DNA from 4 places in the Affinirhizobium rhizoryzae genome. Region 2 is predicted to be linked to each of the others. Evidence: predicted binding sites of a transcription regulator. Region 2 holds the regulator's gene; each other region holds the start of a gene.

What was found. The regulator PhoB, encoded in region 2, activates phosphate uptake and scavenging genes when phosphate is short. The targets are predictions, from matches to a motif close to TGTCATNNANCTGTCAT.
Region 1: the regulator PhoB is predicted to act here: its motif matches at 1,644-1,660, upstream of G6N80_RS16570 (BtaA family protein).
Region 3: the regulator PhoB is predicted to act here: its motif matches at 1,832-1,848, upstream of G6N80_RS12135 (DUF2794 domain-containing protein).
Region 4: the regulator PhoB is predicted to act here: its motif matches at 1,495-1,511, upstream of phnC (phosphonate ABC transporter ATP-binding protein).

The regions. Positions count from the first base shown of each region.
Region 1 covers NZ_CP049250.1:2,212,240-2,216,024, reverse strand. The annotation lists gene G6N80_RS16580 (transglycosylase SLT domain-containing protein) at 1-177, shown strand, start outside; gene G6N80_RS16575 (serine hydrolase domain-containing protein) at 256-1,569, opposite strand; gene G6N80_RS16570 (BtaA family protein) at 1,709-2,956, shown strand; gene G6N80_RS16565 (class I SAM-dependent methyltransferase) at 3,004-3,639, shown strand; gene G6N80_RS16560 (glycoside hydrolase family 25 protein) at 3,752-3,785, shown strand, end outside.
Region 2 covers NZ_CP049250.1:534,458-538,242, reverse strand. The annotation lists gene pstB (phosphate ABC transporter ATP-binding protein PstB) at 1-520, shown strand, start outside; gene phoU (phosphate signaling complex protein PhoU) at 571-1,281, shown strand; gene phoB (phosphate regulon transcriptional regulator PhoB) at 1,302-1,985, shown strand; gene G6N80_RS08750 (GcrA family cell cycle regulator) at 2,107-2,670, opposite strand; gene G6N80_RS08745 (aspartate aminotransferase family protein) at 3,088-3,785, shown strand, end outside.
Region 3 covers NZ_CP049250.1:1,255,634-1,259,418, reverse strand. The annotation lists gene acnA (aconitate hydratase AcnA) at 1-563, shown strand, start outside; gene G6N80_RS12140 (DUF1223 domain-containing protein) at 791-1,567, shown strand; gene G6N80_RS12135 (DUF2794 domain-containing protein) at 1,878-2,267, shown strand; gene G6N80_RS12130 (GNAT family N-acetyltransferase) at 2,376-2,933, opposite strand; gene rplS (50S ribosomal protein L19) at 3,043-3,561, opposite strand.
Region 4 covers NZ_CP049249.1:331,597-335,381, reverse strand. The annotation lists gene phnL (phosphonate C-P lyase system protein PhnL) at 1-688, shown strand, start outside; gene G6N80_RS02355 (DapH/DapD/GlmU-related protein) at 685-1,302, shown strand; gene phnC (phosphonate ABC transporter ATP-binding protein) at 1,516-2,364, shown strand; gene phnD (phosphonate ABC transporter substrate-binding protein) at 2,443-3,351, shown strand; gene phnE (phosphonate ABC transporter, permease protein PhnE) at 3,425-3,785, shown strand, end outside.

The sequences.
Region 1 (3,785 bases), 1.7 Mb from region 2:
TATGCCGGGACGCCGGATGGTTTGCTCGATGCGGAAACCAACCTGAAATACGCCATCAAATATCTTCGCGGTGCCTGGCTGGTGTCTGAAAACGACTCCGACGACGCGATCAAGATGTATGCGCGCGGCTATTACTACGATGCCAAGCGCAAGGACATGCTGGACGTTATCCAGTAATCCTCGAGACAGATCGCAGTCTACGGCTTCTACCGGCAACCGCTCAATCGAACGGTTGCCGAATTGCTTTTATGGACTTCAACGCAGAGCCAGAACGGCTGCCACCAGCGCGTTGGGGCTATAGTCGAGCTTTCTGGGGGTCAGCCCCATGCGCAGGATCACGGTGCTCGTGGCGGGAATGACGGTAATCGTCTGTCCGTCATGTCCCTGGAGACGGAACCAGCCTGCAGGGATAGAGGTTCCATCCGGCGCTTTCGGAAGCCAAGTCTGTGCCTGTGAATACCGCCCATCCGAAGCGTTGTTTGGCTTTGCCATCAGCGCGGTGAAACCTTCCGGCAGGATCCGGCTACCGTTCCAGACTCCATCCTGCGCCAGCAGCAGACCAAACCGCGCCCAGTCACGCGCCGTGGCATAGAGATAGGATCCGCCAACGAAGGTCCCTGCGGCATCCACCTCCATAACCGCACTGCTCATGCCAATCGGGTCGAACAGCGCCTTCTGGGGAAAGCGAAGTGCCTTGGCCGTATCGCCCAGATGGTCCATCCAAAGCCGCGACAACAGCACCGGAGAGCCGGTGGAATACGTGAACACTGTACCCGGTGGCGCTGCTGCGGGACGTTGCGTCATGAACGACACCATGTCCGACTCCAGATAGAGCATCCGCGTCACGTCGGAAACATTGCCGTAATTCTCGTTGAAGGCCAGGCCATCTTCCATGGAAAGAAGATCGGCAACACGGATACTTGCGCGGGTATCGTTCTTCCACTGCGCAAAGAGAGCGGCATCATCGAGCTTCATGGCGCCCTGCCCCATGGCGATGCCCACAAGTGCTGCATTCACGGTCTTGGTCATGGACCATCCGAGAAGCGGGGTCTGGGGGCTGAACCCCTTCGCATAGCGCTCCCCGACAAGACGGCCGTCCCGGATCACGACGATCGCCCGCGCGCCCGGACCAGCGAGATCTTCGCGAGCAAGAACATCCTGCACTGCGGGGTCAAGTTGCACCGCGCCACCTTGCGGCCACAGGAGAGACGAGTCCGGCGCGGGCTTTGGCGCTTCCGCAATCACCGGCAGCGGAACGACCTTCGCGCCCGCAGGGAGAACGCGGCAACCGAGGCCGGCATGATATTCCGCAGTAGTCCTGGCAATGCCACCTGTCAGCGAAGTCGTGACTGTCTGACGTTCCCGGTCGACAGTCGCGCTCATCAGTTTGAGAAGCGGGTGGCCGGGCGCTTGAACATCATCGGCAAGCACCAGATCCGCATCACGGTTGGCGATGAAGACGTTCGAGCAGATGATCTTGGCTGCGTATCCGGCACCGACGCGCAGAAGTTCCGGCGGACGGGCGTAAAGCCACGCATACCCGCCCACCAGCAGCAAGACGATAGCCAAACAGGTCCACTTCAGTATTCGCTTCAAGAATATCACAACAAACTCCCAATCGTCTTTTGATGGCCTTTTAGCATCGTCATGAAACTGTAGCAGCCCCCGTCTACAGCCATGTGAATTCCACATGAGGCGGGATTCGCAAATGGCAGAACTGGTACCGGATGCCGGTTTCCTGAAAAACGGGAAGCTGAAAAACGCATTGCTTCAACACAAGGCGCTTTCCCGAAACGGATTGTCGGAACGCCTCTTTGGCCTGCTTTTCTCCGGGCTCGTCTACCCGCAGATCTGGGAAGACCCGGATGTGGATATGGCCGGTATGGAATTGTCGCCGGGCCACTCCATCGTCTGCATCGGCTCCGGCGGCTGCAACATGCTTGCCTACCTGTCACGCCACCCGAGTTCGATCGATGTCGTCGATCTCAACCCACACCATATCGCATTGAACCGGCTGAAGCTTGCGGCCTTCCGCTCTCTCCCCGGCCACTCAGACGTCGTTCGCTTCCTTGCCATGGAAAATGTCTCGGGCAATGTCGAAGCCTTCGACAGGGTTATCGCACAGAACCTTGACGCGACCAGCCGCACCTACTGGCAAAAACGCCGTTGGAACGGCCAGCGTCGCATCGAAGTGTTCGAGCGCAACATCTACCGGACAGGGCTTCTCGGTCGCTTTATCGCTGTTGGCCATCTGCTTGCACGGCTGCACTGCGTGCAGTTGACGGAACTGGCAAACGCCAAATCGCTGCGCGAGCAGCGTCATGTCTTTGATACCCGGATCGCGCCGCTCTTTGACAAGCCGCTGATCAAGTGGCTCACCAGCCGCAAGAGTTCACTCTTCGGCCTTGGCATTCCGCCGCAGCAATATGATGAACTGGCAAGCATTGCGACGGATGGTTCCATTGCGCCGGTGCTGCGCCAGCGGCTGGAAAAGCTCGCCTGTCATTTCCCGCTGAAAGACAACTATTTCGCCTGGCAGGCCTTCATGCGGCGCTATCCAACTGGCGATGAAGGATCATTGCCAACCTATCTGAAGGCCGAGAACCATGCCGCGATCCGCGAGAATGTGGACCGTGTGCAGGTGCACCACGCCACCTTCACGGAGCTTCTGGCGTCGAAGCCTGCAGACTCAGTGGACCGCTATGTCCTTCTGGATGCGCAGGACTGGATGACTGATCAACAATTGAACGATCTGTGGACGGAGATCTCGCGCACGGCAACCGGCGGCGCACGCGTGATTTTTCGAACAGCGGCAGAAAAGAGCATCATTGAAGGCCGCCTTTCTCCGGCGTTACGCGCACAATGGACCTATCTGGAAGAGAGGTCTCACGCGCTGAACCTTCAGGATCGTTCCGCGATCTATGGCGGCTTCCATATCTATGTGAGGTCCGCGTGACACCTCTGGAAAACCTCTCGCAGCCGCTGGGCGATCATGCGCAACGCATGGATCGCATGTATCGCTATCAGCGGCACATCTATGACCTGACACGCAAATACTATCTGCTCGGCCGCGACAGGGCGATCGAACAGCTTCAGATCCCCTCAAACGGCAGCCTCTTGGAGGTCGGTTGCGGAACGGGCCGCAATCTCGTTCTCGCGGACAGACATTATCCGCAAGCCCGCCTCTTCGGCCTCGATATATCGGCGGAGATGCTGGCCTCGACCACGAAGGCTTTCATACATCTGGGAAACAAACCACACCTGCGGATCGCAGACGCGGCTCGCTTTTCCGCAGCGGAATTCGGCGAAGATGCAGGCTTTGATCGCATCCTGATCTCCTATGCGTTTTCGATGATTCCCGAATGGGAGACCTCGATTGAAGCGTCTCTCGCAGCGCTCAAGCCAGGCGGATCGCTTCACATCATCGATTTCGGCCAGCAGGAGCATCTTCCGGCCTGGTTCCGCAAGGCGCTTCAGGCATGGCTGAAACGTTTCCATGTCACGCCCCGTGCCAATCTGGCTGAGGCGGTCGAGGAAAGACTGAGCCGCTTCGGCGCGGACATGATGGTGGAAGGCTTGTATCAGGGCTATGCTTGGCACATCATCGTTCGGCGCCGCGTTTGCGATAAACCCGCTTGAGCGCCCTCTTGCGCTCATGAAAAATTTACGACGTTATGGTTAATTAGGAATGACTGTTCTGTCTTGCGCGGCAAGCCGGACGAAATCCTGAGCGCGAACCAGACGGAACCCCATGTCTCGCATTTTGCTTTCCCTTGCGGCCACGG
Region 2 (3,785 bases):
CGTGGAATTGCGCGCACGCGTCGGCATGGTCTTCCAGAAGCCGAACCCGTTCCCGAAGTCGATCTACGAGAACATTTCCTACGGCCCACGGATCCACGGCCTTGCCCGCTCGAAAGCCGATATGGACCAGATCGTTGAGGCGAGCCTCCAGCGCGCCGGCTTGTGGAACGAAGTGAAGGATCGCCTGCAGGAGTCCGGAACCGGTCTTTCCGGCGGCCAGCAGCAGCGCCTCTGCATTGCCCGTGCCATCGCCGTATCGCCTGAAGTGATCCTGATGGACGAGCCATGCTCGGCACTCGATCCGATTGCCACGGCCAAGGTGGAAGAACTGATCCATGAGTTGCGCAGCAATTATACGATCGTCATCGTGACGCATTCGATGCAGCAGGCGGCGCGCGTATCACAGCGTACCGCCATGTTCCACCTGGGTCAGTTGGTGGAAGAAAACGATACCGACAAGATGTTCACCAACCCGGATGACCAGCGCACGCAGGACTACATCATGGGCCGCTTCGGCTGAGCCCGACTGATCCTGACCGTCCCTGACACTCCAGATCCGAGGAAAACTCCATGTCATCGCATATCATGTCAGCCTTTGATGAAGAGCTGAAGTATCTCAATCGACGCATTTCGGAAATGGGCGGGTTGGCCGAACAAATGTGCGCCGATGCCGTGCACGCCTTGGTGAACGGCGATAGCGCTCTCGCTCAGAAGGTCATTTCCGACGACGTCATCCTGGACAATGCCGAGCGCGAAATTCAGGAAAAGGCCATCGTTACGATTGCCAAGCGCCAGCCGATGGCGGCGGACCTGCGTGAAATCATCGGTACGCTTCGGATCGCGGCTGATCTTGAGCGCGTCGGCGACCTTGGCAAGAACAACGCCAAGCGTGTGATTGCCGTTCAGGGCACCGGCGTTCCACGCAAGCTGGCGCGTGGGCTGGAGCATCTTTCCGAACTGGCGCTGGTTCAGCTCAAGGAAGTTCTGGACGTGTTTGCCAACCGTTCCGCCCAAAAGGCTGAAGCGATCCGTCAGCGCGACGAAGAGATCGATGCCATGTACACCTCGCTGTTTCGCGAGCTTCTGACCTACATGATGGAAGATCCCCGCAACATCACAACCTGCACGCATCTTCTGTTCTGCGCGAAGAACATTGAGCGCATTGGCGACCATGCGACCAACATCGCCGAGACAATCTATTACATCGCGACCGGTGCACAGCCACAGGGAGAACGTCCCAAGGACGATAGCTCCAACACATTGGGCGCTGTCGTCGAGTAAGCCGGAACGGAGTGATTGCCATGCAGCCGAAAGTTGCGGTTGTCGAAGATGAGGAGGCGCTCAGCGTTCTCCTGCGCTACAATCTTGAGTCTGAGGGCTACGAAGTCGAAACCATTCTGCGGGGTGACGAAGCCGAAATCCGGTTACAGGAACGTGTTCCGGACCTTTTGATCTTGGATTGGATGCTTCCTGGCGTATCCGGTATCGAACTCTGCCGCCGGCTGCGCATGCGGGCGGAAACCGAACGCCTGCCGATCATCATGCTGACGGCGCGGGGCGAGGAAAACGAGCGCGTTCGTGGCCTCGCAACCGGCGCCGATGATTACGTCGTGAAGCCCTTTTCGACGCCGGAACTCATGGCCCGCGTCAAAGCCATGCTGCGCCGCGCAAAGCCTGAAGTCTTGTCCAGCGTCCTGAAGTGCGGTGATATCGAACTGGATCGGGAAACGCATCGCGTTCACCGCAAGAGCCGAGAAGTGCGGTTGGGTCCGACGGAGTTTCGCCTGCTGGAGTTCCTGATGGCCTCGCCGGGACGTGTGTTTTCACGATCGCAGTTGCTCGACGGCGTCTGGGGTCACGATATCTACGTGGATGAGCGAACAGTGGATGTGCATGTCGGGCGCCTGCGCAAGGCCCTGAATTTCTCGAACATGCAGGATGTCATCCGCACGGTTCGCGGTGCCGGCTACTCTATGGAATCCTGAGAGGCTCTCCAGGATCGAGACGAACAGGCCCGGCGAAGGCCGGGTTTTTTGTTGCCCAAGGACAAGGTACAAAAAAACGGGCGCGCGGCCCGTTTTTCGAAAACCTGGATGTGTCTAACGATCAGCCGCGGGAAACGGCATTTGCCGCTCTCCGGCGCTCCGTCACAGGCTGGTAGGCCATGCGGGCGTGGTACTTGCAGTAGGGCGAGCCATCACAGGCTTCTGCGCCGCAGAAGTGAAAGTCTTCCTTCAAAGGATCGCCTACCGGCCACTTGCAGGTGCGCTCCGTCAACTCGGTCAGGACCAGGCGACGCGCCTCGGGCATTGCACGATCATTGACCGGCACCAGTTCCGTCGGCTCAAGGACAGTAATGTCCATGTTGTCTGTCGAGGAAATGATATTGGCCGGACGAGGAACCGAACGGTTTGCCGGCGCAGGCGCGGACGTTGGCCTTGCAGCGAAAGTTGCTGGCCGTGCCGCGGGCGGTGCCGCAGGACGCTTTGGAGCGCGGGTCGGGGTGGCCGGACCGCCTGCCTTCACGCGACCAGGGAGGTTGAGACGGTGCACCTTGCCAATCACGGCATTGCGGCTGACGCCACCCAGCTGTGCGGCAATCTGGCTCGCGCTCAGGCCTTCGGCCCATAGCCGTTTCAACTTCTCGACGCGTTCGTCTGTCCAGTTCATGCAGTCTCTCCGCCTTGAGCACGCATTAGAAGACAGAATCTCTCACCGTTACGGCGAAAGTAATTCGCCGCGCATACTATATCTATACTTTTGGTGACTAGTTCCGCCGCATGCAGTCTAGTAATTGATGATTAACCTAATGGGCGCCGGACTCGCTGACAAGAGTCGGCGGAATCGCTGCGAATCGATTTCCGGGTTTTCCCCAACTTGCTTGAAAGGCGAGTCATTTTTGCCACAGAGAGTTGAGTGGCAGTCAAGCCGCCTTTGTCGCCGTTTTCCGCTGTGAATCAACGCTTTTGTTGACAGGGAGTAGCTAAATGCGGATAGTGCCGACGCCGTCCTTTGGGGCGGCATTTTGATTTCTGGTGGCGCATGCCACCGCCGGTTGGATTTTTTGCCTCAAGGAGTGATGTCGCCATGGCTGAAGCCGCGCTTTTCGACACGTTTGCAAGGGCTCCATTGCGCTTCGTGCGCGGTGAGGGCGTCTGGCTCGTGACGGAAACGGGAGAGCGATATCTCGATTTTGGTGCGGGCGTTGCCGTCACCTCGTGCGGTCATTCCAACCCGCATCTGGTTGAGACGCTGAAATCGCAGGCTGAGAAGGTCTGGCATCTGTCGAACCTCTATGAAATTCCGGATCAGGAGCGTCTCGCGCGCCGTCTGGTCGATGCGACCTTTGCCGACAAGGTGTTCTTCACCAACTCGGGTGCTGAAGCGCTCGAATGCGCCATCAAGACCGCGCGTCGCTATCACTATTCAAAGGGCCATGCGGAGAAATTCCACATCATCACCTTCGAGGGCGCGTTCCACGGTCGTACGATTGCGACCATCGCCGCAGGTGGCCAGGAAAAGTATCTGGAAGGCTTCGGACCAAAGGCGCCGGGCTTCGACCAGGTTCCCTTCGGCAATCTGGACGCACTGAAGGCTGCGATTACCGAGAACACTGCCGCTATCCTGATCGAACCGATCCAGGGTGAGGGCGGTATTCGTGTGGTCGAAAAGGAGTTTCTGAAGACACTGCGCGATCTGTGTGACGAGCATGGCCTCCTGCTCATGTTCGATGAGGTCCAGACCGGCGTTGGACGTACCGGCAAGTTCTTCGCCTATGAGTGGTC
Region 3 (3,785 bases), 720 kb from region 2:
CACGCCGTGGCAATCATGAAGTGATGATGCGCGGCACGTTCGCCAACATCCGCATCCGTAACTTCATGCTCGGCCCGAACGGCAAGGAAGGCGGTTACACCGTCCACTATCCGTCCAAGGAAGAGATGTCGATCTACGACGCTGCCATGAAGTACAAGGCCGAAGGCACGCCGCTGGTCATCTTTGCAGGCGTTGAATACGGCAACGGTTCTTCGCGTGACTGGGCTGCCAAGGGTACCAACCTGCTCGGCGTTCGCGCTGTCATCGCGCAGTCCTTCGAGCGTATTCACCGCTCGAACCTGGTCGGCATGGGCGTTATCCCGTTCGTCTTCGAAGAGGGCACGAACTGGCAGACGCTGGACCTGAAGGGTGACGAAACGGTCACGATCGAAGGTCTCAACGGCGAAATCAAGCCGCGCGAGTGGAAGACGGCCAAGATCACCTACGCAGACGGAACGGTGAAGGAGATCAAGATCCTCTGCCGCATCGACACGCTGGATGAAGTCACCTACGTCAACAATGGCGGCATCCTGCAGACGGTTCTTCGCGATCTGGCTGCCTGATCGGCTCTGGATTGCGCTGCTCTAGAGGTGGCGCAATCTTCTGGCCTGATGCAGGGTTCACCGTCTGGAGAAGACGAAATTCAAGGAAGCCGCCGGACAGGCCTTGTCCGGCGGCTTCTTTATGCGCAAATCTGCACATACAACTCTCACCCGCTTGTGACTTCCGCTTGATGGAGGTTGGGGGGTAGGTTGCAGACCAGACCCGCTTCTCATGCCCCAAAGACACCATGCGCAACACACAAGTCCATCATCGGCATACAGTGACATCCGCCTTCTGGCTCACCGTCAGCCTTCTGGTTGCAGGTACCGCATTGGCGGGCGACATCTCGTCTCCGAAAGGCGTGGTGGAACTTTTTACGTCGCAAGGGTGCTCCTCCTGTCCGCCCGCCGATGCCGCCCTGAAGCAGATCGTCGATCAGGGAGATGTGGTGGCGCTGTCTTACCACGTCGATTACTGGAACTATCTTGGCTGGACCGATACGCTGAGCTCCAAGGAAAATACGGAGCGCCAGTATGGCTATGCGCACAGCATGGGCCGCAGCGGGGTCTATACGCCACAGGCCATCATCAATGGTCGGGCGCATGTCAAAGGCACCGATGTCGCAGCAATCAATGGGAAGATCAGCCAGTTGCACGGCGAGGGCCAAGGCCTGACCGTTCCGATCACGGCCCGAATGAATGGCGAGGAAATGGAAATCTCCATCCCGGCCGGCGAGGGTCGAGCAGACGTGGTTGTCGCCTACTTCACCAAGAAGGAGGCAGTCACCGTCGAACGTGGCGAGAACAGCGGGCGCCAGATGGAATACTGGCATAATGTCTATGATGTTCAGACAGTGGGCATGTGGGAAGGCAAGGATCTGAAGATCACCCTGCCTGCCAAGGCCATGGGTCGCTCCAAGAAGGATGGATGCGCGATCCTTCTCCAGGCATCGGGGCCGAAGGGCGAACCTGCTGCGATCATGGGTGCCGCCGTCTTGATGGCAGGACGAAAGCGTCCCCAATAGCGATACCTTTGCAGAAAAAAAGGTCCGGCCCGAAGCGTCGGGGGCTGGGGGTAAGGTCAACGCCTGGGACCGGACCTGATGGCGCTGTGCGCCAACTGCATGACACCAATCTGGCGCGCGATTCGGGCGCGGGTTTGTTCGAATTCAGGCGGAAAACGGCATTTAAGAAAAAACAAATAATGCGGATAGCAGCGCTGAAACTCCGTCGGGGAGAATGCGTTAGCCTGTCGAACGCGCTTGCTTTTTGGCAGGCGTAGGGCACACTGTCACGCAGCCGTCATCAAAAACGGCCTTGGATTGAGGAGCTTTGATGAGCGATCAGCCAGAGACAGCAGGGCGGCTTTCCAGTTCGGATGGCGCCAACGTGATCGAACTCAACCAGTACCGGCAGAGCACTGACGCCGTCCCCGTGATGTTCCATCGCCGGGAACTGGATGCCATCTTGAGAATTTACGGTCGCATGGTCGGAGAGGGTGAGTGGAAGGACTACGCCATCGATCAGTTGCGGGATCGGGCAGTCTTTTCAGTTTTCAAGCGTTCGGGGGAGATGCCCCTGTACCGGATCGAGAAGAATCCCAAGCTCGCGGCCAAGCAAGGCGCCTTCAGCGTTACCAATACGCATGGCATGATCCTGAAGCGTGGCCATGACTTGCAGCAAGTCTTGAAAGTCTTCGACAAGGTATTGAAGCTGATCGACTAAAGCATGTCACGCAAAAGTGTGCAGCGGTTTTGCGAAAACGACATGCGATAAAACAAAGAGTTAAAGCGTCAGGAGCGAATCTGAAAGATCGCGACAAGCTTTAGAACGTCAGCCCCCGAAAAGTGTACCAGGATAGGCGCCAAGATCCGGCGGTGTTGTGGTGCCAGCCCCCAGTTCCCGCTGCATGAAGACCGTATCGAGCCACTGGCCGTGCTTGAACCCGGTCCCTTTCATGGTTCCAACCATTTGGAAGCCGAGCGCTGCATGCAGGCCGGCAGAGGCAGAGCTTGCGCCGCCGATGACCGCTGCCATCTGCCGGAACCCGAGACCTGTACAGCGTTCAATGAGTTCCTTCAGGAGCACCTTGCCTAAGCCGCGACCTCTGGCGAGGGGCGAGAGGTAGATCGAATCCTCGACCAGCCAGCGATAGGCAGGACGGGTCCTGAAAGCTGAGGCATAGGCGTAGCCGAGAAGCGTGCCGTCGGCATCTTCGGCCACCACATAAGGATACCCCTTCTCAGTTATCGCCCTGAAGCGCTGCAGCATTTCCGCCTCGTCTGGAGGCGTGATCTCGTAGCTGGCGCTGCCGTTCAGGACGCTATCGCGATAGATGTCTGTGATGGCGGGTATATCGGTGGGGCTCGCGTCGCGCAGATGATAGGTCATATCAGTTCAATCCGGATAAGGTCTTGCCTTGATAAGATCCATCGAGACTGAACTGCAACAAAAAAGGCGAGCCGAAGCCCGCCTTTTAAATCCAGAATGCGCCGAACTATTATTCTGCAGCACCTTCCGAAGCTGCTGCAGCGGCGGCTTCTGCTGCTGCCTTTTCGGCGGCGAGAGCCTGTGCTGCTGCAACCTTTTCAGCTTCGATACGTGCACGCTCTTCAGCAGCGGCAGCGCGTTCAGCTTCGTTGAGCTTGCGGGCGCGAGTGTTGGTGTTCTCGACGATACGCGCAGACTTACCGCGACGGTCGCGCAGGTAGTACAGCTTCGCGCGACGAACTTTACCGCGACGAACGACTTCAACGCTGTCGACCAGCGGAGAGTAAACCGGGAATACGCGCTCGACGCCTTCGCCGTAGGAGATCTTGCGAACGGTGAAGCTCTCGTTGATGCCGCCGCCGGAGCGAGCGATGCAAACGCCTTCATAGGCCTGAACACGGGTACGGTTGCCTTCGCGAACCGTTACGTTGACGCGGAGCGTATCGCCCGGGGAGAATTCCGGCAGCTTGCGCTTGGCTTCGATCTTGGCAGCCTGTTCGGCTTCCAGCTGAGCAATGATATCTGTCATGTTAACCTCTAGGTTCTTCTGAAACGACCAGAGCGCTCGACATCGGACCTTCGGACTTGCCTTGGAGCCGTGCTGTGAACCAAAAGAGGGAGTTCACAAGCAGGAGCGGATTCGCCATTCTTTGTTACGGTCAACGGGAGAAACTCCCATGTCCGCGTGGGCCTTTACACCACCAATCGCCATTTGTCACCCCTGTCGCGCAGGAATCTGAATTCAAGATCATC
Region 4 (3,785 bases), on a different replicon from region 2:
CTCCGACGTTTCGAAAAGCTTCACCATGCATCTGCGTGGCGGCTTGCGCCTGCCGGTCGTTTCCAATGTCAGTTTCTCGCTGGCGGCAGGTGAATGCGTCGTGCTGGGCGGCCCGTCCGGTATCGGCAAAAGCTCAATCCTCAAAATGCTCTACGGCAACTATGCGGTCGATACAGGCCAGATCCTCGTTCGCAACGGGGAGCAGATCATCGATCTGGCCTCTGCCGAACCGCGTGTGGTGCTGCAAACCCGCCGGGATGTACTGGGCTATGTCAGCCAGTTTCTGCGCACGGTTCCCCGTGTCTCCGCTCTTGATGTGGTGGCTGAACCGCTGGTTGCGTGTGGCACATCTGTGTCGGAAGCCCGCGAACGGGCGGAAGCTTTGCTCGCTCGCCTGAACCTGCCAAAGGATCTTTGGCAGCTGCCACCTGCCACCTTTTCCGGCGGGGAGCAGCAGCGTGTCAACATAGCCCGCGGCTTCATTACAGATCATCGGGTTCTGCTTCTGGATGAGCCGACGGCTTCGCTGGATGCCGCCAATCGCGCCATCGTGGTGGATATGATCCGCGCCAAGAAGGATCAGGGTGTCGCGCTGCTCGGCATCTTCCATGATGAGGAAGTGCGTGAAGCCGTCGCAGACCGCATTCTGGATGTCTCACAATTTTCGCCCCGAAAGGTCGCCGCATGAGCCGCGTATTGAGCGAAGCGCCAAGCATTCATGAGACGGCGAAAGTCGAAAACACGACTTTCGGTCGCTATACAGAAGTAGCCGAGTTCTGCCGCATTCGCGACTGCGCGATTGGCGATTATTCCTACATCATGGAGCACGGCCATCTCTGGAATGTGGAGATCGGCAAGTTCTCCAATATCGCCGCCTTCGTACGCATGAATGCCACGCATCACCCCATGGAGCGGGCTACACTCCACCACTTCACCTATCGCGCCGGCAACTACTGGCCGGGACAGGCTGAGGATGAAGAAGATTTCTTCGCTGCGCGCCGCGCTAACCGGGTGGTGATTGGCCACGACACCTGGATCGGTCACGGTGCAACGCTGCTGGCTGGCGTGAAAATTGGCAATGGTGCCGTGGTTGGCGCAGGCGCGGTCATTTCGAAAGACGTGGCCCCCTATACCGTGGTCGGCGGCGTGCCCGCAAAGCTGATCCGCGAGCGCTTTCCGGCTGACGTAGCGGAGCGGATGGAGCGCCTTGCCTGGTGGGACTGGAGCCATGACCGCTTGTTCGAAGCTTTGGACGATTTCCGCAGTCTGGAAGCTGACGCATTCCTGCAAAAATACGCATGAAAGCAAGTAAAATCTGCGCGTTAGCAGATTTTACATTTCTTACACAAAACGGACATCGGCACTTTACATTAGCGCAGTATGGCTTGGCTCGAGATCACCGGATGGTGCGAGCTGAGCAGGGGAATGAGCGAGGCAACGGCTCGAATTCCCCGAAAACCGGTTCCCGCTTTTCGATCCGTTACTCTGGCGTCAATGAAGGACGAAGGACAAACCATGCGCTTTCAGCTGGAAAACCTGACACGAAAATTCGGCACCAATACCGCCGTGGACAGGGTTAGCCTGGATATCCCATCGGGCCAGATGGTCGGCATCATCGGGCGTTCGGGGGCTGGCAAATCCACCTTGCTGCGCATGATCAACCGATTGGTCGATCCTTCCGAGGGCAGCATCCGCTTCGGCGAAATGGAAGTATCCACGTTGACAGGTCCAGCACTACGGCGCTGGCATCGCGACTGCGCCATGATCTTCCAGCAGTTCAATCTGGTGCCGCGTCTGGATGTTCTGACGAATGTGTTGCTGGGTCGACTGAACCATCGCTCCACCGCGCTCAGCGTGCTTGGCCTTTTTACCCGTGAAGAGCGATTGATGGCAATTGCGGCGCTTGAGCGGTTGGGGATAGAACAGACCGCACTGCAGCCGGCAGGCACTCTTTCCGGCGGCCAGCAGCAACGCGTTGCCATTGCCCGCGCCCTGATGCAGGCACCGAAAATGGTTCTGGCCGATGAGCCGATCGCCTCACTCGATCCGCTGAATGCCAAGATCGTGATGGATGCCCTGCGCGAAATCAACGAACGCGAAGGCATTACTGTCATTACCAACCTCCACACGCTGGATACGGCGCGCAACTACTGCGAACGCATCATTGGCATGGCAAAGGGCAAGGTCGTGTTTGACGGCACACCGAACGAACTGGATGCCGATGCCGTACGCCGCATCTATGGCTCCGAACAGGGCGGCATCGACGAGGCCATGACCTCGAGCTCCATCTCTCTTCCCGGTGCTGCAAGCAGCAGCACGAAGACATCTGCGGGGCAGATACGCTGGGCCACGGGCACTGCGTAATCCGCAACGATCGACGGCCCGCGTCAAGGGCAAGTGCTTTCACATCCCACCAATCCATCCGTTACAGGGGATCGAACCATGTTGAAGAAAACCCTCCTTGCCGCCGCAGCGCTTCTTTCGCTGGTGGGTGGTGCATCTGCCGCAGACATGAAGGAATTCCGCATTGGCCTCATCGGCGGCGAGAATGAAGCAGACCGCCTGCGCAACAACCAGTGCCTTGTCGATCACCTGAAGAAGGAATTCGGTTTCGAGAAGGTCTCGCTCTTCCCGGCAGCGGACTATGACGGCGTCATCCAGGGCCTGCTTGGCGGTACGCTGGACTATGCAGAGCTTGGTGCTGCTGGCTATGCCAAGGCCTATCTCGCAGATCCGAAGGCCGTGGAGCCAATCTTCACGACGGTTCAGACCGATGGTGCGATGGGCTATTACTCGATCATGGTTGCTCGCAAGGATAGCGGCATGACCAAGGTCACCGACATCAAGGGCAAGAAGCTGGGCTTTGCCGATCCGGACTCCACCTCCGGCTACCTGATCCCGACCGTCACACTGCCTGCTGCCATCGGCAACGTCCCCGTGAAGCAGTATGTGGGTTCCACCGGCTTTGGCGGCGGTCATGAAAACCTAGTTCTCGAAGTGCTGAAAGGCAATTTCGATGCCGGCACGACCTTTGGTTCTGGCGTTGGCAATTTCAAGGACGGCTACACTTCCGGCAACCTGCGCAAAATGGTGGAAAAGGGCATCCTGAACATGGATGACCTCGTCGAGCTCTGGAAGTCGCCGCTGATCCCGAATGGCCCGATCGTTGTTCGCAGCTCGATCACGCCGGACATGAAGAAGAAGATCACTGCCTTCATGATGGACCTGCCGAAGAAGGACGCAGCCTGCTTCTCCGCCATCCAGGGCGGGGCGTTCAAGGGCTATGCCGAAGTAAACGTCGACTTCTACAAGCCGATCATCGACGCCCGCAAAGCCACCATCGGCGGCTGATCAGCCAGCCAACCAGGCGGCGGCCTCACTGGTCGAGGCCGCCGTTCCCTTTTCGCGCAAGATGAGCCAGATCATGAACAGCAGCAAAATGTCCGGTCCTGTGCTTTCCCAAAGCGGTCAGCTCGTCGAGCAGCATTGGCGCGAGCTGAACGGCCGCCGCCGGACCTATACGGTACTCGGCAGCCTTGCCCTGTTGCTCGCTCTTTCGGGTTCGCTCTGGTATGCCAACGATGCCAATTCCGGCAAATTCTTTGATCGTCTTCCGCATCTGTTCGATTTTCTGCAGGTCTTCGTTCCTCGCGACGGTATGGAAATCTTCCGCGCCATGTTCGACCTGCCCTCCCCTTACGATGACGGAAGCCTGAAATACGACTATCCCGATGGCCGTCACTACCTGACCGACAGCTTTTATATTCCGGAATATTTCTACCGCA